2 regions of the Paraburkholderia sp. 31.1 genome follow, and region 2 is predicted to be linked to the other one. Evidence: predicted binding sites of a transcription regulator. Region 2 holds the regulator's gene; the other holds the start of a gene.
What was found. Region 2 encodes LexA, which represses DNA repair genes until DNA is damaged. Its sites were predicted from a motif close to ACTGTATNNNNATACAGT; they were not measured.
Positions count from the first base shown of each region.

Region 1: recA (recombinase RecA) is a predicted target of LexA. The motif match lies at 5,909-5,926, and genes of this name have one in related genera.

Region 1 covers NZ_VZQN01000001.1:53,972-65,619, forward strand. The annotation lists gene F6X37_RS00250 (TerC family protein) at 53-757, opposite strand; gene sucD (succinate--CoA ligase subunit alpha) at 923-1,804, opposite strand; gene sucC (ADP-forming succinate--CoA ligase subunit beta) at 1,935-3,104, opposite strand; gene F6X37_RS00265 (DUF2889 domain-containing protein) at 3,160-3,834, opposite strand; gene recX (recombination regulator RecX) at 3,965-4,723, opposite strand; gene recA (recombinase RecA) at 4,731-5,807, opposite strand; gene F6X37_RS00280 (response regulator transcription factor) at 6,063-6,851, shown strand; gene F6X37_RS00285 (sensor histidine kinase) at 6,861-8,420, shown strand; gene F6X37_RS00290 (MFS transporter) at 8,628-10,286, shown strand; tRNA gene F6X37_RS00295 (tRNA-Met) at 10,373-10,449, shown strand; gene F6X37_RS00300 (MFS transporter) at 10,595-11,332, shown strand; gene F6X37_RS00305 (hypothetical protein) at 11,332-11,648, shown strand, end outside.
Region 2 covers NZ_VZQN01000046.1:8,740-20,387, forward strand. The annotation lists gene F6X37_RS28950 (LysR family transcriptional regulator) at 1-866, shown strand, start outside; gene F6X37_RS28955 (hypothetical protein) at 1,147-1,569, shown strand; gene F6X37_RS28960 (ABC transporter permease) at 1,663-2,490, opposite strand; gene nodI (nodulation factor ABC transporter ATP-binding protein NodI) at 2,510-3,424, opposite strand; gene F6X37_RS28970 (universal stress protein) at 3,845-4,312, shown strand; gene F6X37_RS28975 (DUF2939 domain-containing protein) at 4,430-5,047, opposite strand; gene F6X37_RS28980 (hypothetical protein) at 5,166-5,510, opposite strand; gene lexA (transcriptional repressor LexA) at 5,613-6,263, opposite strand; gene F6X37_RS28990 (sulfate ABC transporter substrate-binding protein) at 6,575-7,621, shown strand; gene cysT (sulfate ABC transporter permease subunit CysT) at 7,779-8,675, shown strand; gene cysW (sulfate ABC transporter permease subunit CysW) at 8,672-9,679, shown strand; gene F6X37_RS29005 (sulfate/molybdate ABC transporter ATP-binding protein) at 9,680-10,738, shown strand; gene F6X37_RS29010 (CysB family HTH-type transcriptional regulator) at 10,857-11,648, shown strand, end outside.

The sequences.
Region 1 (11,648 bases), on a different contig from region 2:
TGCATTCGGACGGCATCACGAATCAGGCAGCGATGCACCGTCAGCACCATGCTCACACCGCCGCACGTTTCGCGTTACGGCGCTTCAACAGATAACCGACGATCACGACGAACAGCGCGCCCGCGATGCTCATCCCGTATTCGGCGACTGGCGTGTCGAGGATCGGCCAGCGGTCGCCGGCCGGGTCGTTGACCATCAGACCACCCGCGATCCAGCCGAGCAGGCCCGCGCCGAACAGTACGATGCCCGGAAAGCGATCGAGCAGCTTCAGAATCAGCTGGCTGCCCCACACGATCAGCGGAATGCTCACGACGAGGCCAAAGATCACCAAAGCCAACCGGTGCTCGTGCTCCGCGGCTTCGGCCACGCCCGCGATCGCGATCACGTTGTCGACGCTCATCACCGCATCCGCGATGATGATCGTCTTCACCGCCGAGATCAGCTTGTCGGCCGGCTTCACGTTGTCGTGAGCGTCGTGCGCCGGCGCGAGCAGGCGCACGCCGATCCACAGCAGCAGCAAGCCACCCGCGAACTTCAGGAACGGCACGTCGAGCAGCACGACCGCGAACGCGATCAGCACGACGCGCAGCGCGATCGCGCCGGCGGTCCCCCACACGATCCCACGCATGCGCTGCGACTGCGGCAGATTGCGGCAGGCGAGCGCGATCACGACCGCGTTGTCGCCGCCGAGCAGAACGTCGATGACGATGATCTGAAAGACCGAGCCCCAATGGAGGGTCGTGAAGAATTCGAGCATGGAAAAAAGCATAAGAAAAAATCGACCGCGCGGGCAGAACCGCGGCGCAAGCGCGGACGAAAAAAAACGGGGGAGTCTGCACTCCCCCGCTTTTTGGGACCGCCAGCTCACGAAAGGAGTTCGTAAGCGTATCAAAATCGCGCGCCAACGGCACGCGAATTCGATTTACAGCATCGCCTTCAGAAGACGCGCCATTTCCGACGGGTTCTTCGTGACCTTGATACCGCACGCGTCCATGATTTCCAGCTTCGCTTCGGCGGTGTCCGCACCGCCCGAGATCAGCGCGCCGGCGTGGCCCATGCGCTTGCCCGGAGGCGCCGTGACGCCAGCGATGAAGCCAACCACCGGCTTCTTCATGTTGTCCTTGATCCAGTGCGCGGCGTTCGCCTCGTCCGGACCGCCGATTTCGCCGATCATGATGACGGCGTCCGTATCCGGATCGTCGTTGAACATCTTCATCACGTCGATGTGCTTCAGACCGTTGATGGGGTCGCCGCCGATACCGACTGCCGACGACTGGCCGAGGCCGATCGCGGTCAGCTGGCCGACTGCTTCATACGTCAGCGTGCCCGAACGCGACACGACGCCGATGCGGCCCTTGCGATGGATGTGACCCGGCATGATGCCGATCTTCAGCTCGTCCGGCGTGATCGTGCCCGGGCAGTTCGGTCCGAGCAGCAGCGTCTTGCGGTTTTCGCGACGCATACGGTCCTTGATCTCGATCATGTCGCGGACGGGAATGCCTTCCGTGATACAGATTGCGAGATCCAGGTCGGCTTCGACTGCTTCCCAGATTGCGGCGGCAGCGCCTGCCGGCGGAACGTAAATCACCGACACGGTCGCGCCCGTCTCAGCCTTGGCTTCAGCGACGCTCGCGTAGATGGGGATGCCTTCGAAATCTTCGCCGGCGCGCTTCGGGTTCACGCCCGCGACGTACGCTTCGCGGCCGTTTGCGTATTCACGGCAAGCACGCGTGTGGAACTGACCGGTCTTGCCGGTGATGCCCTGCGTGATGACCTTGGTGTCTTTGTTGATCAGAATCGACATGTATTGACCTCTGTTCGTTTGGCGTCGCGCGGTAGCGCCACTCGGCGCGATGCTTCACGCCTGTGTCGCTTGCGCGCCGCCACTCGTAAACCTGGCAAATGAGCTGGTAAATGCGCCGTGGACAGCTGGCTTACGCCTTGCCCGAAGCAGCCGCGACGACCTTCTGAGCCGCCTCTTCCATGCTGTCCGCCGAGATGATCGGCAGGCCGGATTCGGCGAGCATCTTCTTGCCCAGGTCTTCGTTCGTGCCCTTCATGCGGACCACGAGCGGCACCTTCAGCGACACGGCCTTCGACGCCGCGATCACGCCTTCCGCGATCACGTCGCAGCGCATGATGCCACCGAAGATGTTGACCAGAATCGCGGTCAGGTTCGGGTTCTTCAGCATGATCTTGAACGCTTCGGTGACCTTCTCGGTCGTAGCTCCTCCGCCGACGTCGAGGAAGTTCGCCGGTTCGCCGCCGAACAGCTTGATGGTGTCCATCGTTGCCATTGCGAGGCCGGCGCCGTTCACCAGACAGCCGATGTTGCCGTCGAGCGAGATGTACGCGAGGTCGAACTTCGACGCTTCGATTTCAGCCGGATCTTCTTCGTCCAGATCGCGGTACGCGACGATTTCCGGGTGACGGAACAGCGCATTCGAGTCGAAGTTGAACTTCGCGTCGAGTGCGATGACCTTGCCGTCGCCGGTCAGGATCAGCGGGTTGATTTCGGCGAGCGATGCGTCGGTTTCCCAGAATGCCTTGTACAGGCCTTGCAGGATCGCGCGAGCTTGCGGGATCGAAGCGTCGGGCACGCCGATCTTCTTCGCGAGGTCGTCTGCTTCCGAGTCCTTCAGGCCAGTCGACGGATCGACGGCGACCTTGTGGATCAGCTCAGGCGTCTTTTCCGCGACTTCTTCGACGTCCATGCCGCCTTCGCTCGACGCCATCACGACGATCTTCTGCGAAACGCGATCGATCACGAGACCGACATACAGTTCCTTCTTGATGTCGGCGCCTTCTTCGATCAGCAGGCGGTTCACCTTCTGGCCTTCCGGACCGGTCTGGTGCGTGACGAGCTGCATGCCGAGGATCTGGTTCGAGTACTCGCGAACCTGTTCCAGCGACTTGGCGACCTTGACGCCGCCGCCCTTGCCACGGCCACCCGCGTGGATCTGAGCCTTCACGACCCACACCGGGCCGCCCAGCTCTTCCGCGGCCTTGACCGCATCATCCACCGAGAAGACCGGCTTGCCGCGCGGTACCGCGACGCCGAATTTCCGCAGGATTTCCTTACCCTGGTACTCGTGAATCTTCATGCGTGATTCCCTTCAGTCTGAGAGTTGGATAGAACTTCGATTCCGTTGCCGCCGTTCAGGCCGACGCGTCGCCGCTTCGTTCGCGGGCCGCCGCGCCGTCCGACGAGGCCGCGCGTTGCGCCGGACGCGGTGCATGACCATACCAGCGCGGATAAAACTGTTTCACCGCTTCGCCGTCGAAACGCAGCGCGTGGCAGCGTCCCAACTGGAATGGCGGTTTGTCGTTGGAATGCTCGCCTGTGCCGTTGGACGATTCGTCTCCCGAACCCGCGTTCGCGCCCGGCGTGCCGTCATCGGTGTTCCATACGTCGCCGGCGAACGCCTGGATCGCGGCGGTCGGCAGGATCGCGCACAGCTCGGTGAGATGCGTGCAACCGGCCGTGCCGGCCAGCAAACGGGCAGCATCGCGACGGAAGTTGTGGAACAGATTGAGCCCGATGAGGGCACGGTAGGCGGGATTGCTGGCCTGGCACAACCCTGGATAGGGCACCCAGTCGGACGACGCCTCGGCGTTGACGACATTGAGCTTGCGATCGATGGTGATGCGAAGCCAGAGTTCATGGATCGGCTGACCATTGGGCCGGACACCCGACGCAAGCGCCACATCGCGTGGCTTTTCGTCGGTCAGGCACGCTTCCACATCCCACAGGCCATCGGCTCGCTCGTAAGCTTCCGCTCTGATTGCGCGACGATGGCGCAACTGACGGGACACTGGCGAGGAGAGCGACATGCGGGAAGGAAAGGCCGGATTGGAAAACTTCTGGAGTTTAGCATAACGGGTATTTGGGACAGCCCCGATTGCGCACGGCCTGGCGCCAGATTATGGCGCGGTAATTGCCCTACCCGTCGAGACTGGCGTGTTAGTCGCCGTCCCCGATCTCGTCGATACCCTTCAGGATCTTGCCGATCGTCGCGCCGGAGAAGCCGCGCGACGCGAGAAAGCGCGCCTGCTTCGCCCGCTCGGCCGGCGTTTGCGGCAACTGGCCGAACTTCTTGCGCCAGACCGCCTGGGCGCGCGCGAGTTCGGTTTCGCGCAATTGCGCGCTCGCCTCTTCGACGAGCGCCGGGTTGAGCGCGTGTTGCTTCAGTTCGCCGAGAATGCGGTTCGCGCCGAGCCGCGATGCGCGCCGATGGATCAGGCTTTCCGCGAAGCGCGAGTCGGATAGCCAGTTTTCGGCCTGCAGCGCGTCGAGCACCGTGTCGAGCGAATCGGTTTCCTCGACGTAAGGCTTCAGCTTGCGGGCGAGGTCGGCGCGGCTATATTCGCGGCGCGACAGATAGCCGAGCGCGCGCGCTTTCAGCGAACGGGCGGGGCGTTGGGATTTTCTGCTGTCGTCTTTGTCGGACTGGCCCGGCTTCTCTTCGCCGGGTTGGCGACGCGAGCGGGTGTAGGTGACCTCGGAGGGGATTGGGGAATCGAGTCCGGAGGAATCCCGGCTGGACGACGCTGCAGCGGGCGCAGACCGCGTACGCTGCGGGCCGCGGCCCGCAGCGCGGTCATGTGCGTCGAACGGTTCGAACGGATCGCCGGACTCAGGCGATCCGTCCGCCGCGTCGCGCGGGCCGTCCGGATAGCGTCCGGAGTCGAAACCGGACAGCGGCCGGCCTTTGCGTATCACTTGATGCTTACTCTTCTTCGCCCGCGACTTCAGCGTCCGCGCCGGTCACGGCGTTCGCCATCGCAGTGACGCCCAGCGATTCACGGATACGGTTCTCGATTTCGCGAGCGATGTCCGGGTTTTCGCGCAGGAATTCACGCGCGTTGTCCTTGCCCTGACCGATCCGCTCGCCGCTGTAGCTGTACCATGCGCCGGCCTTGTCGACGATCTTCGCCTGCACGCCGAGGTCGATGATTTCGCCCTGACGCGAGATGCCCTCGCCGTACAGGATGTCGAAAATCGCTTCACGGAACGGCGGCGCCACCTTGTTCTTGACGACCTTCACGCGGGTTTCGTTGCCGATCACTTCGTCGTTCTTCTTGATCGAGCCGATGCGGCGAATGTCGAGACGCACCGACGCGTAGAACTTCAGCGCATTACCGCCCGTGGTGGTTTCCGGGTTGCCGAACATCACGCCGATCTTCATGCGGATCTGATTGATGAAGATCACGAGGCAGTTCGTGCGCTTGATCGTGCCGGTCAGCTTGCGCAGCGCCTGCGACATCAGACGCGCCTGCAGACCCGGCAGCGAGTCGCCCATTTCGCCTTCGATTTCCGCCTTCGGCACCAGCGCCGCGACCGAGTCGATCACGATCATGTCGATCGAGCCCGAGCGCACCAGCGCGTCGGCGATTTCGAGCGCCTGTTCGCCGGTGTCCGGCTGCGAGACCAGCAGGTCGGCGACGTTCACGCCGAGCTTGCCCGCGTATTGAATGTCCAGCGCGTGTTCCGCGTCGATGAACGCCGCGGTGCCGCCGAGCTTCTGCATTTCGGCGACGACCTGCAGCGTCAGCGTGGTTTTACCGGACGATTCCGGTCCGTAGATTTCGACCACGCGGCCGCGCGGCAAACCGCCGACGCCCAGTGCGATGTCGAGGCCGAGCGATCCGGTGGAGACCACCTGGATGTCTTCGACTGCCTCACCTGCGCCGAGCCGCATGACCGACCCTTTGCCGAACTGCTTTTCGATCTGCGCGAGCGCGGCGGCGAGAGCCTTGCTCTTTTCAGCAGTCAGTCCAGCCGAGCCTTTCTTGCTTTCTTCCATGAATCGTCCTTTGCTATGATGAACGGCGTCTGAGGCAGATGTGCACCCGTGGTTCCACTCGAATTGAGCGGAGTCTCCAGGACATCACACGAAACGCAGACACTGTATAAAAAAACAGTAGTTTTGGCAAGCGCGATTGTGATGCGAACGCGCATCTTTTACTGTCGCATCGCCCCAACTACCCACAATAATGTTCGGAGACCGCTGCGCGCCGGGGCACCCCCCACGGTGCCGGCAAAGCCAGGCTGGCGCATCATGCGAATTCTGATTGCCGAAGACGACAGCATACTCGCGGATGGTCTGGTTCGATCACTCCGCCAATCGGCCTACGCGGTCGATCACGTGAAAAGCGGCGTAGAAGCCGATACCGCGTTGTCAATGCAGACGTTCGACCTATTGATCCTCGATCTGGGCCTGCCGCGCATGTCCGGGCTCGAGGTGCTGCGCCGCCTGCGCGCGCGCAATTCGAACCTGCCCGTGCTGATCCTGACCGCCGCCGATAGCGTCGACGAACGCGTCAAAGGCCTCGACCTCGGCGCCGACGATTACATGGCCAAGCCCTTCGCGCTGAACGAACTCGAAGCGCGCGTGCGCGCGCTGACACGGCGCGGCGCGGGCGGCGGCCCGACCGTCGTGCGGCATGGCTCGCTGTCGTTCGATCAGGTGGGCCGCATCGCCTACGTCAACGACCAGGCGATCGATCTGTCCGCGCGCGAACTCGGGCTGCTCGAAGTGCTGCTGCAACGGATCGGCCGGCTGGTCTCGAAAGAGCAGCTCGTCGACCATCTATGCGAATGGGGCGAGGAAGTCAGCAACAACGCGATCGAAGTCTACGTGCACCGGCTGCGCAAGAAGATCGAACCGAGCGGCGTGCGCATCATCACCGTGCGCGGGCTCGGCTACTGCCTCGAAAAAGCGGCGCCGCCGGCGAATGCGAGCGCGCCCGCCACCCCGGCCGGCTCCGAGCCTCAGACGGCACAAGCGGCACAATCGTCCACCGCGCCGTCGTCCACCGCGATGCCGGCGAGCCACCACTACAAATAGAGGCCAGCGATGTCCGCACGCGCTGATCGCGCCACGGCGCACGCTGCGGACCTCGACGAGGCGCGCGACGCGCGCTACGCCAATCCGTTCGCCCCGCCCGACGAAACCGAAGCCGCCGCCGAAGCGCGTCCGCGCTCGCTGTTCGGCGAAATTCTCGACTGGATGCTCGCGCCGCTGCTGCTGCTGTGGCCGATGAGCCTCGCGGTCACCTATCTGGTCGCGAAGTCGATCGCCAACGGGCCGTTCGACCGCGCGCTCGAAACCGACGCCTACGTGCTCGCGCGCCAGATCCATCCGGTCAACGGCGTCGCGGAGCTGTCGCTGCCCGAGTCGACGCGCGATTTCCTGCGTGCCGACAACGTCGACAGCGTGTTCTTTCAGGTGCTCGGCACGCGCGGCGAGCTCGTGGCCGGCGAGCGTGACATGCCGCTGCCGCACGAGGAAGACCGCCCGCCACCGGGCCTCGTCGAATTCCGCGACGACGTGCTGCGCGGCAACGACATCCGCGTCGCCTACACGACCGTCGAGTTTCCGCAGACGCCGGGCGCGCAGGCCGTGCTCGTGCAGGTCGCCGAAACGCTCGACAAGCGCAGCCAGCTCGCCAACGACATCATCAAGGGCGTGATCCTGCCGCAGTTCGTGATCCTGCCGCTCGCGATCCTGCTCGTGTGGTTCGGGCTGTCGCGCGGGCTCGAGCCGCTGCATGCGCTGCAGGCGCATATCCGCGCGCGCCGGCCGGACGATCTGTCGCCGCTCGAAGCGCGCCGCGCGCCGCCGGAAATCGAGCCGCTCGTCACGTCGTTCAACGATCTGCTCACGCGCCTCGAACAGAACATGGAGCTACAGAAGCGCTTCATCGCCGACGCCGCGCATCAGATGAAAACGCCGCTGGCCGGCCTGCGCACCCAGGCCGAGCTCGCGCTGCGCCAGAACGCGTCGGCCGAGGTTCGTCGCTCGCTCGAACAGATCGCGACGAGCTCCGAGCAGGCCGCACGGCTCGTCACGCAATTGCTCGCGCTGGCGCGCGCGGAAAACCGTCGGTCGGGACAGATCTTCACGCCGCTCGAACTGGGCGAACTCGCGCGCAGCGCGGTGCGCGAATGGGTGCAGGCCGCGCTCGCGAAGCAGATGGACATCGGCTACGAAGCGCCCGACGAGCCGGTCGAAGTCGCCGGCAATCCGGTGATGCTGCGTGAAATGCTGTCGAACCTGATCGACAACGCGATCCGCTATACGCCGGCGGGCGGCCGCATCACCGTGCGCGTGCGGCACGACGCCCCCGCGCGGCTCGTGCACCTGGAAGTCGAGGACACCGGGCTCGGCATTCCGGCCAGCGAGCGCTCGCGTGTGGTCGAGCGCTTTTACCGGATTCTGGGCCGCGAGGGCGACGGCAGCGGCCTCGGCCTCGCGATCGTGCGCGAGATTGCGGCAGTGCACGGCGGCGAGCTCGCCATCGACGACAACGTCTACCAGGAGTCGCCGCGGCTCGCCGGCACACTGGTGCGCGTCAGCTTGCACGTGCTCGAACGGGGCGGGACTTACCCTAACGCGCCTCTATCGGCAGCTTGACGGTCAGCGTTTTTTGAGATATTTCAGCGTGGGTTGCGCGCACATACCAGCACATTAACGGAAATTGAACGCCTATTCGTCGGCTTACCGGACTACCCCAAGTTCAGGCGCCGAGTCAGAACGCCGTAAGTTTCCACTCCAATAATCGGTTGCACGGGAACGCCTGTCCCGGCGATCCGCGTGTATATCAATATTGGAGACGACAATATGGCTACCGTTGGCGGGCAAATCTCGCACGTGCCGATGACGCGCGATGAGAAGCGGGTGATCTTCGCATCGTCGCTGGGTACGGTTTTCGAGTGGTATGACTTTTATCTGGCCGGCTCGCTTGCGGCCTTCATCAGCAAGAGCTTCTTCTCCGGCGTCAATCCGACCGCGGCGTTCATCTTCACGCTGCTCAGCTTCGCGGCGGGCTTCGCGGTGCGGCCGTTCGGCGCGATCGTATTCGGGCGGCTCGGCGACATGGTCGGGCGCAAGTACACGTTCCTGATCACGATCATCATCATGGGCCTGTCGACGTTCCTCGTCGGCTTCCTGCCGGGCTACGCGGCGATCGGCATCGCTTCGCCGGTGCTCTTCATCGCGATGCGCCTGCTGCAGGGTCTCGCGCTCGGCGGCGAGTATGGCGGCGCCGCAACCTACGTGGCCGAACACGCGCCGGCGAACCGCCGCGGCTTCTACACCGCATGGATCCAGACCACCGCCACGCTCGGTCTGTTTCTGTCGCTGCTCGTGATTCTCGGCATTCGCACGTTCATGGGCGAAGACGCCTTCGGCGCCTGGGGCTGGCGCATTCCGTTCCTCGTGTCGATCCTGCTGCTCGCGGTGTCGGTGTGGATTCGCCTGCAACTGCATGAGTCGCCGGTGTTCGCGCGCATCAAGGCCGAGGGCAAGACCTCGAAGGCGCCGCTTTCCGAAGCGTTCGGCCAATGGAAGAACCTGAAGGTCGTGATTATCGCGCTGCTGGGACTGACGGCCGGCCAGGCTGTCGTCTGGTACACGGGCCAGTTCTACACGCTGTTCTTCCTCACGCAGACGCTGAGGGTCGACGGTTCGAGCGCCAACATCATGATCGCGCTCGCGCTGCTGATCGGCACGCCGTTCTTCCTGTTCTTCGGCTCGCTGTCGGATCGCATCGGCCGCAAGCCGATCATCATGGCCGGCCTGCTGATTGCCGCACTCACCTACTTCCCGCTGTTCAAGGCGCTCACACACTACACGAACCCGGCGCTCGAAGCGGCAACCGCGAAGTCGCCGATCGTCGTGATCGCCGATCCGGCCGAGTGCTCGTTCCAGTTCAACCCGGTGGGCACGGCGAAGTTCACGAGCTCATGCGACATCGCGAAGGGCGCGCTGTCGCGAGCCGGCCTGAACTACGACAACGTCGCGGCGCCTGCCGGCACGATCGCGCAGATCCGCGTGGGCGATACGGTCGTCAACACGTTCGACGGCCGCGCCGGCGACGCGAAGGAGCAAGCCAAGACGTTCCAGAAGACGCTCGCCGCGACGCTGAAGGCCGCCGGCTACCCGCCGAAGGCTGATCCGGCTCAGATCAACTGGCCGATGAGCATCGTGATCCTGACGATCCTCGTGATCTACGTGACGATGGTCTACGGGCCGATCGCGGCGATGCTGGTCGAGATGTTCCCGACGCGCATCCGTTATACGTCGATGTCGCTGCCGTATCACGTCGGCAATGGCTGGTTCGGCGGCTTCCTGCCGGCCACCGCGTTCGCGATCGTCGCGGCGAAGGGCAACATCTACTCGGGGCTCTGGTATCCGATCATCATCGCGGTGGTCACCTTCGTGATCGGCATGCTGTTCGTGCGCGAAACCAAGGACTCGGATATCTACGCGAAGGATTGAGTGGACCGACAGCCGGAGCTATCTGAAAAAGTTGTGAGCCGGGGGTTGACAGCCTCCGGTGGCCCCAGCATAATCTCGCTTCTTTCGGCGAATTAGCTCAGTCGGTTAGAGCGACGGAATCATAATCCGCAGGTCCGGGGTTCGAGTCCCTGATTCGCCACCATATAAAACAAGGGGTTACGTGCAAACGTAACCCCTTGTCCGTTTCTGAGTGTCAACGAAGTGTCAACCGCGTCGAACAGCGGTGGCGCAACGGTCAGTAGGCTTGCGAGCGATCTTCACCTTATAATCAGAACGAAGGCCGCGCCATGGACAAGACCGAACTCATCCAATTTCGAATCGATGCTTTTACGCCGGACACGCTCCCGATGTCGCGGCTGGCGGAGTATTTGACTCAGCTTGCGGACCTGCTCGGTAGCCAAGAGCACGTCCACTTCACGAGCGTGAGAAAGGGAAGCGCCGTTCCTCAGGCGAAGGTCGACTATCCGGCCATACCAAAGGTCCAAGCGCGGCTGCAACTTGCACACTCAGTTGACGCGCCGGATGACATTCGGAAGCCGTTCGAGGCGATCAATCGTCTTCTGAAGGCGGACAATGCCAAGGCGACGCTGAAGGCGGGGAACGTCGTCTACGTCAAGTTCCTTGGCCGCGATATCCCTGACGAAAAACCTTATAGGTTGCGTGAGGCCGGGTGCCTAGACGGCATCGTCATTCGCATCGGCGGCACGGACAGAACGATTCCTGTGTGGCTGCAGTCGCTCGATGAACAGACGATTTATAAGGGTATCGAAACGACGCCTGAGACCGCGCGAGCGCTTGTTGGCCATTACCTAGGCAAGCCGGTTCGCGTTCACGGACAAGGGGTATGGGAACGTTCGAGCGAAGGAGATTGGAGTCTGGTGAGTTTCCATATCGCTCATTTCGAAGAGCTGGACGAGACACCGGCCGACGAGGTGTTCGCGAAGCTCGCGTCGCATCCGGGGAATGGATGGGCTGAATTCGATGACCCGATAAAAGAACATCAAAGAATCCGGGGAAGCGATTAATGGTCGTTTTTGATGCTGGAATTCTGATCAGTCTCCTGACGCCGCGCACGACAGAGCGATACAAAAAAGAGCGCTTGGACTTTCTTATGCGCACTCTTCGTCAGACGCGGACCAAAATCCTCATTCCTACGCCGGCCTTATCGGAACTGCTCGTCCATGCTCCCGACCTCGCGGACGAATTTAGCCGGTCGTCCGGCTTCGAGGTCGTTCCGTTCGATCAGCGTGCGGCGATCGAATGTTCGATTAGCATTCGGGCGGCGCTGTCTTCCGGAAACAAGAAAGGGAAGCAAAACGCGGTTTGGAGCAAGGTGAAATT
Region 2 (11,648 bases):
TGCGGCTCGAAAGCGAGCTCGGCGTGACGCTGTTCGAGCGGCGTCCGCGCGGCATGGCACTGTCCGAGGCCGGTGAGCGGCTGCTTGCGTACGCGCAACGCAGCCTGCTCGAAGCCGAGCACGTGATGAAAGAGATTAGCGGCCTCGCGAGCTTGCACGGCAGCCGGATCAAGATCGCGACCGCCGAGGGTTTTGCGGTCGACTTCCTGCCCGCCGCGATTGCGGATTTCCGCGCCGAGCACCCCGGCATCGATTTCACGCTGACCGTGATGTCGCCGGCCGACGCCACTCGCCACGTGCGCGACGGCGACGTCGATATCGCGCTGTCGTTCAGCCTCGCGCCGGAGAAGGGCGTGAAGGTCGAGCACACCGAACGCGCGCCGGTGTTCGTGCTGCTGCGCGCCGATCATCCCCTTGCGGCGCGCGCGAAACTGTCGCTCGCCGAGGTGAGTCGCTATCCGCTCGTGTTGTCGGAGACGGGCACGACGATTCGCCAGTTGATCGACATCGCGTGCGCGCTCGAAGGCATCCTCCTCGAGCCGGACCTGATCTGCAACAACAGCGGCGCGAGTTATCGCTACGCGCAGCGGTCCGGAGCGATCATGTTCACGGGGCTGCTGTCGGTGCGCGACCGCTATGCCGACGACGGCTTCGTCGTGATTCCGCTCACCGACCCGCAGATGCGCCAGCGCAGCATCCAGGTGCAGACGATGGCGGGGCGCGAGTTGCCCCCGTCGGTGCGCACGTTTCGCGACCATCTGATCGCGCGGATCGCGGATGCGAAGCCGGTCGGGGCGCAGGCGTCGAAGCTCGCCGGTGGGGGACGCGGTAAACGTACGCCGCGGCGCCCGCGAGCCGATGCATGAAATGCGACACTTGCCACGCACTAAGCGGCAAATGTTCTCCCGGAATCCGAATCACGACCTAAACTGTGGTGGACGGCAAGGACGGCCCTGAGAAAACGACCCTGATGGTGCGCGCCACGATCAGGGGAAACGCGGAACAATGACAGTCGAACCGCGGACCTGCCGCCCAGCCCGTGATGCTGCGATGCACACAAGCGGCAATAGATGGACCCAAATAGAAACGCGGCGCGTCGTCCCGATGGCGCGTTGCCCACGACAGAGCGATAGGACCAACACAGCCATGGCGCAACAGAAAACCAATCCAAAACTCGAGCAGGCTCTCACGCGCGGTGATCTCGCGATCCGTCAGGCGAACTCGGCGCGAGCGACCGCCTTGTTGCGTGCGCTCGCCAAGATGATCGTCGATGCGTCGGCGACCATCGGCGTGGAAGCCTTCACGCTGATTCACGACGGCGACAAGATCTACGATCCCGCCGATGGTCTATGGCCACAGGCGCTGCTGATTTCGCTCGACGGTCCGGTCGAGGACGCCGATCCCGACGAATTGCGCACGGTGCGGCTGATCGCGGATGATCCGGTCACCGTGTTCCGGGTGGAATGGCAGCGCGCCGATGGCAAGATCGGGCGTCACGAGGGCGGCCCGTTCGCGACGGTCGCGTTCATCTCCGACGTCGACATTCCGTGGACCGATGACGAGGACTGAGCGCGCGCAACGATAGCAAACACGCCGTGCGACGGCCGACGCGGCGTCGTCTTGCGGCGGGTGCAGGCGCAACGCGCCGCCCGCGCGTTCGGCTTACTTCATCATGCGACGCCGAAACAGGATCGCCGACACGATGAAGCCGCCGACTGCATAAGCGGCCAGCACGCTCACATGGAGCGCCGCGTGCTCCATCGGCCGACCGAGCATCGCCGGGCGCATCAGATCGACCGCATTGGCGAGCGGCAGCGCGGCAGTCACCGCTTGCGCGGCGCCGGGCAGTTGCGAGATCGGAAAGAACACGCCGGAGAGCAGCAGCATCGGCGTGAGCACGAGCGTCTGATAGAACATGAAAAAGTCGTATGACGGCGCGAGCGCCGTCACGATCATCGCGAGGCTCGCGAACGCGAGACCGGCCAGCACGATGACCGGCAGCGCGAGCAGCATCGACGGAAAACTCGCATAGCCGAGCGCGCCCGCCACCAGCATGATCGCCACACCCGACAACACCGATTTGCTGGCGGCCCACACCACCTCGCCGAGCACGATATCGCCGAGCGTGAGCGGCGTATGCATGATCGCTTCCCACGTGCGCTGCACGTGCATGCGCGAAAAGCCCGAATACATCGACTCGAAGCTCGCCGACATCATCACGCTCGACGCCACCGTGCCCGCCGCGAGGAACGAGATATACGACACGCCGTCGACGTGCCCGACCATCAGCCCGAGCCCGAGGCCTAGACCGAACAGATAGATCATCGGATCGGCGAAGTTGCCGAACATCGACGCGATCGCGAGCTTTTTCCACACCAGGTAATTGCGGCGCCACACCGCGATCCAGTTCGTGGCATTGGCGGGGAAGGCACCGAACGGTTCTTGCGCCGATGGCGTGCCGTCGTGGGTTTCGTAAGTACGTGCGTCCATCAAGTGTCTCGCTATGGGTTCAGTCCTGCATTTCGCGACCGGTGAGCCGCAGAAACACATCCTCGAGATTCGCCGGCCGATGCAGATAGCGCAAATCGGCGCGCTGCTTGAGGCGCATATGCACGGGCTGCGCGTCGTTCACGTAACAGAACAGCGTCTCGCCGCTGATCTCGGTGCGCTCGGCGAGCGGCGCGAGTTCGTCGCGCAACGCAAACGGATCGGGGCCGTAGATCTCGATCACGTCGCAGCCGATTTCGGACTCGATCAACTCGCGCGGCGCGCCTTCGGCGATCTTGCGGCCTTCCTCGATCACGCACAGTCGATGACAGAGCCGTTCGGCTTCTTCCATGAAGTGCGTGGTCAGCAGGATGGTCTTGCCGCGCGCGAGCAGCGAGCGCAGCCGCTCCCAGATCAGATGGCGCGCTTGCGGATCGAGACCGGTGGTCGGCTCGTCCATGATCAGCACGTCGGGATCGTTGATCAGCGCACGCGCGAGCGTGAGGCGCCGCTTCATGCCGCCCGACAGTTCGCTCACGCGCGCGTCCGCCTTGTTCTCGAGGCGAGCGAATTCGAGCAGACCCGGCACCGCCGCGCGACACTGCGCGGCGCTCATACCGAAGTAGCGACCGAATACGAGCAGATTTTCGCGCACCGTGAAATCGGGATCGAGGTTGTCGAACTGCGGCACCACGCCGACGCGCGAGCGCGCGAGGCGCGCGCGGCCCGGGATCGGCTCGTCGCACAGCCGGATCGCGCCGGCGTCGGGCGCCGCAATGCCGAGCAGCATGCGCAATGTCGTGGTCTTACCGGCGCCGTTGGGGCCGAGCAGCCCGAAGCATTCGCCGGTGTTCACATGAAACGACAATCCGTCGACGACCGTTTTTTCGCCGTAGCTTTTCCTGACCTGATGGAATTCGATGGGGGCGGTGGGCATGGCTCGAGCAAGGTTCCGGAAAAAGACACAACGTATGCGCACGACACACAACATACCTGCGATGCACGCATTGCGCACGCGAAGCCGCTTACTCCAGGTATCGGATCGCTGATGCGAGCGGGTGTCCGGGAACGCGTCATGCGTGGGGTGCGATGCGCTCGTCGGTGTCGATTGGCGCCGCTGATTGGCGGTGCACGACTGGCACGTCAACAGGCCCGCAGTGTGTCGACGCAGCGTTCGCAAACGAAGTTTTGCAGTGCGGCATACGTGTGCAAACGCTGCGTCGGGTCGCCCAACGCTTGTGCAGACTGGATCGGCATGCACCGAGTATGCACTTAGCGTTTTCCATCCCTTGCAAGCCGAATTGCGGCGCACCATGATTGATTCAGACCGCGCTTTCCGCGCGAATGGAGAAAACAGATGGCGAGCTACCAGAAAATCCTGTTGTGCTACGACGGCTCGCGCGAAGGCCGGAAAGCCCTGCGTTGCGGTGCCGATCTGGCGTTGGAACTGAAGGCGGAAACGCATCTGCTGTCGGTCGTCGACATGCGTTCGAGCATCGCGCAGAGCGCGGGCCTGTTGACGGACGTCGCCTGCAGCAGCTTCGAAAAAACGGCCCGCGAGATTCTGCAGGAGGGCGTGAACTGGCTGACCGAGCGAGGCGTGAGCGCGCAAGGGCATTTCGCATTCGGTCATCCGATCGACGAGATCGCCAATCTTGCCAACGAGTTGCAGGTCGACCTCGTGGTGGTGGGTCATCGCTGCCGGACTGGTTTGTCGCGGTGGTGGATGGGGGCGGGCAACACGCCACTGCTCGACCGCGTGTCGTGCAGCATTCTGGTGGCGTGCTCGTCCGCGCAGGAGCAGCAGCAGGCGGCTGCGGCGTAATAGGCTAGTGAGGGACGCGAAGCCGCGCGCCCCGTCATCTAGCCCAGATGTGAATAGACCCTGTCGCGTGGCCGGCCCCGATGGCCAGCCACGCATCCCATCCGGCCAGGCTTCATCTCACTCGTTCAGATTGATCGCCGCGAGCTTCCACGTGACCAGACCTTCGCGACGAAAGATTGCCGAATAATTCGCGTTACCTTCGCCACGCCGGTACGTGATGACAAACTCGTTGAGACTGCGATAGCCGGCCGTGCTTTGACGCCCGGGCGGCGGTGCGCTTGCCTGCGTGGTGGTGTCGCCCGCGGCTGGTGCGGCCGGCGCTTCGCCGCCCGCGGCTGGCGGCGCGGACGGTTGCTCGCCCGGCGTGCCACGCGGCGGCATGCCGTTCAGCAGCGCCGCGACGCCGTCGGGTGTCGCATAGGCATCGACGAGCGGGCCGATCAGCGTCACGCCGATCACCGCGCCGATCGTGGCCATCTTGTTGCCGGCATCCGCCTCGAGCCGGCGTGTCAGCATGGCGCCCACCTGTTGCTTCAGGCTATCGCGTAGCGCGGGAAAGTCCACGTACTGATTGACGGTTTGCACGTCGCGCGCATCGGCGGCGCGTTTGAGATTGTTCACCGCGAGATACGGTGACGCATAAATAAAGCCCAGCGCGGCAATCACGATCACCACGATCAGCGTGATCAGCAGCGGCCGGGTGGCGCTGCCCTGTGTGCGTTTCCGAATTGGCATCGAATGGGACTCCACGTCAGTGATGATCAACGTCGAGCACGGCGAGGTCGGAACGATCCCATCCCACGCGAATCTCTGAACATCCGAAGTGCTTGTTGCATGCGTACTCAGGATTCGCTCAGGCTTCGAACACCGCGCCGTGCACGTTGGCTTCGTCGGCTATGCAGCGATCGATCATACGGCATACGGCGTCGACCGTGCCGACCATGATCAGTCGCGACGGTCCATGATAGACCCGCACCGGCGCGCGACGCGCGGGCTCGGCGATGTTCAGCGCCGAATTCAGCGACACGCGCGCGAACGCCGGCAACGACGACGGCAGACCGGAAGCTTCGGCAGCCGCGTCGAACAGCGACGGCGTGCGCGCAGCGGGCGCCTCGATTAGCGCGCAGGGCGTGAGCTTGCGCAGATGGCGCAGACGGCCGAACTGGCGAAAGGGCAACAGGCGGGCAAGGCGTTCCATGAGTCTCTCCAGGCGATTCGGCGTAGATGCGGGCGTAGATGCAGGCGTAAATGCGGCTTGGGTCGGACAAACCGGCGCAAGCGTTCTGGCGACAGCGAAAGATCAGAACTCGCTGGGGCGGATCAGCCCGACCGCGATCCCTTCGAGCGCGAAATCGGCGCTGCCGGTTTCCACGAAGATGTTGTCGTAATCGGGGTTTTCGGCGATCAGTTCAATGCCGTTCGGCCGGCGCTTCAGACGCTTGACCGTCACGTCGTCGCCAAGCCGCGCAATGATGATCTGGCCGTCCTTCGCTTCGGTGCGCTTTTGCACCGCGAGCAGGTCGCCGTCGAGAATGCCCGCGTCGCGCATCGACAGGCCGCGCACCTTCAGCAGGTAGTCGGGCTTGCTCGAGAACAGCGCCGGGTCACACGCGTAGTGCTGCGAGATATGTTCCTGCGCGAGGATCGGGCTACCCGCCGCGACCCGGCCGATCAGCGGCAACGACAACTGCATCAGGCCCGCATGCGGCAGGGTGAACTGATACGGCGCGTCCTCCTGCCCGGACAGCAGGCGGATGCCGCGCGACGCGCCGGCCGCGAGTTCGATCACGCCCTTGCGCGCCAGCGCGCGCAGATGCTCTTCCGCGGAATTGGCCGAGCTGAACCCGAGTTCGGCGGCAATTTCCGCGCGAGTGGGCGGAAAGCCGGTGCGTTCGATCGCGCGGCGGATCAGATCGAAAACCTGCTGCTGTCGTGCGGTGAGTTTTGTCATGGCCACTGTATGTATGAACAGGTGACTGTATTTTTATACAGTATTCGGCGCATTTCAAGCTTTACTTTAAGTTCGGCGCAAGGGCCACGCTGGGGCGTCGTTTATCGGCGACATGACGGCGTTGTCGGCGTCCCAACCGCCGGCGCATCTGTCGTTACCACTTTTGAGTATTAAAAAATGAAGAAACATTATTTTTAATAATGAAAGCGCTTCGATAGACTGGCCTCCGGTTGGCGCTCATGTGCACGTGACCGCGACGCAGAACAACACCAGACGCTCATCAGCGGACCATCACGCGGAGAAAAATTGAAATGAACCATCGGCATATGGGGCTTGCGGCTCGAACCGGAAAACTGATCGCGGCGCTCGCCGTCGGCGCGGCGGGTGCGTTCGGCATGTTGGGCGCAAGCGGCGTCGCGCACGCCGACACCACGCTGTTAAACGTGTCCTACGATCCGACGCGCGAGCTGTATCAGGACATCAATCAGGCATTCGGCAAGGAATGGAAGGCCAGGACCGGCGAAGCCGTCACCTTCAGGCAGTCGCACGGCGGCTCGGGCGCGCAGGCTCGCTCGGTGCTCGACGGACTGCAGGCCGACGTCGTGACGCTTGCGCTCGCCTATGACATCGACGCGCTCGCGAACAAGGGGCTCGTCGACAGGAACTGGCAAAAGCGTCTGCCGGACAACGCATCGCCGTACACGTCGACGATCGTGTTTCTGGTGCGCAAGGGCAACCCGAAGCACATCAAGGATTGGGACGATCTGGTGAAACCGGGCGTGTCGATCGTGACGCCGAATCCGAAGACCTCGGGCGGCGCGCGCTGGAACTACCTGGCCGCGTGGGCGTACGCCGAGCATCAACCGGGCGGCAACAACCAGAAGGCCAGGGAGTTCGTCGGCAAGCTGTACAGGAACGCCGGCGTGCTCGATTCGGGCGCGCGCGGCGCGACCACGAGCTTCGTGCAGCGCGGTATCGGCGACGTGCTGATCGCGTGGGAAAACGAGGCGTTCCTCGCGCTGAAGGAGTTTGGTCCGGACAAGTTCGAGATCGTGGTGCCGTCGGTGAGCATTCTGGCCGAGCCGCCGGTCGCGGTGGTCGACAAGGTCGTCGACAAACACGGCACGCGCAAGCTGGCCGAGGCATATCTGAACTTCCTGTATAGCGAGCAAGGTCAGGAGATCGCCGCGCGCAATTTCTATCGTCCGCGTTCCAGCAAGGTGCCCGCCGATCTGACCGCGAAGTTTCCGAAGCTGAAGCTGTACACGATCGACGATTCGTTCGGCGGTTGGACCAACGCGCAGAAGACCCATTTCGCGGACGGCGGCGTGTTCGATTCGATTTATCAGCCGCAGTAAGAACCACCGCCTGAATCACAGCCAGGGGAAAAAGGCGCGCCCAATGGGCGCGCTCGGCTAACCGGGGTCCGGTGGCCAGCAGTGCGGCAGTACCGCAGTACGGCAGCACGGCAAAACGAACAACCGCGCGAGCATCAACCATGAACGAGTATCCAGCATGACCACGTTGACCTTCCGCAAGCCGAGCGCATTGCCCGGTTTTGGCCTGACACTCGGCATCACGGTGGCTTATCTGAGCGTCGTAGTGCTGATTCCATTGGCGGCGACCTTTCTGAAAACCGCGACGCTCGACTGGGATCAGTTCGTGCGCGCGGTCACGTCGCCGCGTGTGCTCGCGTCGTATCGGCTGACGTTTTTCTCGGCGCTAGGCGGCGCGCTGATCAACGCGGTGTTCGGCTTTCTCGTCGCGTGGGTGCTGGTGCGCTACACGTTTCCGTTCAAGCGTATCGTCGATGCGGTCGTCGATCTGCCGTTCGCGTTGCCCACCTCGGTGGCGGGCATTTCGCTCGCGGCCGTGTATGCGGGCAACGGCTGGATCGGCCAGTTCCTCGCGCCGCTCGGCATCAAGATCGCGTTCACGCCGGCGGGCGTGCTGGTCGCGCTGACGTTCATCGGCCTGCCGTTCGTCGTGCGCACCGTGCAACCGGTGCTCGAGGAGTTCGAGCGCGAGCAGGAGGAGGCGGCCGCGTGTCTCGGCGCGTCGCGCTGGCTCACGTTTCGCCGCGTCGCGCTGCCGGCCGTGTTGCCGGCGCTGCTGACCGGCTTCGCGCTCGCCTTTGCGCGCGCGCTCGGCGAATACGGCTCGGTAATCTTCATCGCCGGCAATGTGCCGATGAAGTCGGAGATCACGTCGCTCCTGATCATCACGAAGCTCGAGCAATACGACTATGCGGGCGCGACGGCGCTCGCGGTCGTGATGCTGGTCGTGTCGTTCCTGATGCTGCTGTCGATCAACACGCTGCAGTGGTATCTGCAGCGGCGCACGAGCCGCGGCAAGACGGGATCGGCGCCAGTGGTCACGAGCGTCGCCGCTATCGGTGGGGGTGTGCAATGAGCCGCGTTCCGACCCACCCGGCGAGCGTGGCGCGTCGCCCCGATCCGGTCAGCGAGCCGGCGCTCGTGCGCCGGCTGCTGATCGGCCTCGCACTGCTGTTTCTCGCGCTGTTTCTGGCCGTGCCGCTCGCCGCGGTGTTCTACCAGGCGCTGAACAAGGGGCTGCGTTTTTACTTCGAAGCGCTCGCCGATCCGGATGCGCTGTCGGCGATCAAACTGACGCTGCTCACCGCGGCGATCGCGGTGCCGCTGAACCTCGTGTTCGGCCTTGCGGCGTCGTGGTGTATCGCGAAGTTCGAATTCCGCGGCAAGGCGCTGCTGACCACGTTGATCGATCTGCCGTTTTCGGTGTCGCCGGTGATCTCCGGCCTGATCTACGTGCTGATGTTCGGCGCGCAGGGCTGGTTCGGCCCGTGGCTCGAAGATCACAACGTGCAGATCATCTTCGCGGTGCCGGGCATCGTGCTCGCGACGATCTTCGTCACGTTCCCGTTCGTCGCGCGCGAGCTGATTCCGCTGATGCAGGCGCAGGGCAACGACGAGGAAGAAGCCGCGCACGTGCTCGGCGCATCGGGCTGGCAGACGTTCCGTCGCGTCACGCTGCCGAACGTCAAGTGGGGTCTGCTGTACGGCGTGATTCTGTGCAATGCGCGCGCAATGGGCGAGTTCGGCGCGGTGTCGGTCGTGTCGGGCCATATTCGCGGGCAGACCGACACGATGCCGCTGCACGTCGAAATCCTCTACAACGAGTACAACTTCTCGGCCGCGTTCGCCGTGGCCTCGCTGCTCGCGCTGCTGGCGCTGGTCACGCTGGGACTCAAGTTGCTGGCCGAGCGTCATATGTCGGCGGAACTGTCGGCGGCGCGCGAAGTGCCTGCGTACGCGGGGCCCGTGTCGCCGTCCGGCGCTTCGCAGGCCAATAGCGCGCAGTCCGCTTCGCATTCGTTTTTCGTCAACGCCACGCCTGCGTCGCAGCGACATCCGCTCAAGCAAGGAGAGCTGTAAATGGGTATCACCGTTCGTAACCTGCAAAAGCGCTTCGGCGATTTCGTCGCGCTCGACAACGTGTCGCTCGACTTTCCGCCGGGCGAACTCGTCGCGCTGCTCGGGCCGTCCGGTTGCGGCAAGACGACGTTGCTGCGTGTGATCGCCGGCCTCGAATACGCGGACGGCGGCCGGGTCGAGCTGCAAGGCCAGGATGTCGCGGCGGTCGGCGCGCGTGAGCGCGAGGTGGGTTTCGTGTTCCAGCACTACGCGCTGTTCCGGCATATGACGGTGTTCGAAAACGTCGCGTTCGGGCTGCGCGTGAAGCCGCGCAAGGAACGTCCGTCCGAGAAGGTGATTCGCGAGAAGGTGCATGAGTTGCTGAAGCTCGTGCAGCTCGACTGGCTCGCGCAGCGCTATCCGTCGGAGCTGTCCGGCGGCCAGCGCCAGCGCATCGCGCTCGCCCGTGCGTTGGCCGTGGAGCCGAAGGTGCTGTTGCTCGACGAGCCGTTCGGCGCGCTCGACGCGAAGGTGCGCAAGGAACTGCGCAGCTGGTTGCGTCGCCTGCACGACGATCTGCATATTTCGACGATCTTCGTCACGCACGATCAGGAAGAAGCGCTCGAAGTGGCGGACCGCATCGTCGTGCTCAATCGCGGGCATGTCGAGCAGGTCGGCAGCCCACAGGAGGTGTACGACCATCCGCAGACGCCGTTCGTCTACGAGTTTCTCGGCGCGGCGAACCGCCTGCACGGCAGCGTCGATGCGCAAGGCTTCGTCGTCGATGGCGCGGCGCTGCCGGTCGCTATCGCGGCGGGTTTTAGGGGCCCGGCGTTCGCCTATGTGCGGCCGCACGATCTGCAGTTGTATCCGCAGGCGGCGGGGCATCGCGAGGGCATCGTCGTCGACGTGCGGCGCGTGGTGACGCTCGGCGGTTCGGTGCGCGTCGAGCTCGCCGGTCGTGAGGGCAATCTGCTCGAAGCCGAACTCGATCGCGAAACGTGGCGTGATCTGCAACTCGCGATCGGCGATGGCGTCACCGCGGTGCCACGCGCGCTGCGGGTGTTTCCGGCGCAGTGAGGTGGCGGCGCCGCTGTGCGGCGCTGATGACAAGAGAGAACGTATCGGCCGTACCGCGTGGATCGCCTGGCATGTGCGGCTCCAATAACTCAACTCTGGCGGAACCGGAGACACAACGATGAATTTCCAGCAATTGCGCTTCGTGCGCGAAGCCGTGCGGCAGAACATGAACCTGACCGAAGTGGCGAACGTGCTCTACACGTCGCAGTCGGGCGTATCGAAGCAGATCAAGGATCTCGAGGACGAACTCGGGGTCGACATCTTCATCCGCCGCGGCAAGCGTCTGACCGGGCTCACCGAACCGGGCAAGGCCGTGCATCAGTTGATCGAGCGGATGCTGCTCGATGCGGAGAATCTGCGCCGCGTCGCGCGTCAGTACGCGGATCAGGACAGCGGCCACCTCGTCGTCGCGACCACCCACACGCAGGCACGCTACGCATTGCCGAAGGTGATTCGGCAGTTCACGTCGGTGTTCCCGAAAGTGCATCTGGCGCTGCGCCAGGGCAGCCCGCAGCAGATCGCGCAAATGATCATCAACGGCGAGGCGGATATCGGCATCTCGACCGAGGCGCTCGACCGTTTTCCCGACATCGTCACGTTCCCGTGCTATTCGTGGCATCACGTCGTGGTGGTGCCGAAGGATCATCCGCTCGTCGGCCGAGCGAATCTGACGCTCGACGAGATCGCCGAATTCCCGATCGTCACCTACGACCAGGACTTCACCGGCCGCTCGCATATCGATCAGGCGTTCGCGAAAGCGGGTGCGTTGCCCGACGTCGTGCTGACCGCGATCGACGCCGACGTGATCAAGACCTACGTCGAACTCGGCATGGGCATCGGCGTGGTCGCGGCAATGGCCTACGACCCGAAGCGCGACAGCGAACTCGTCGCGCTCGACACGCAGCATCTG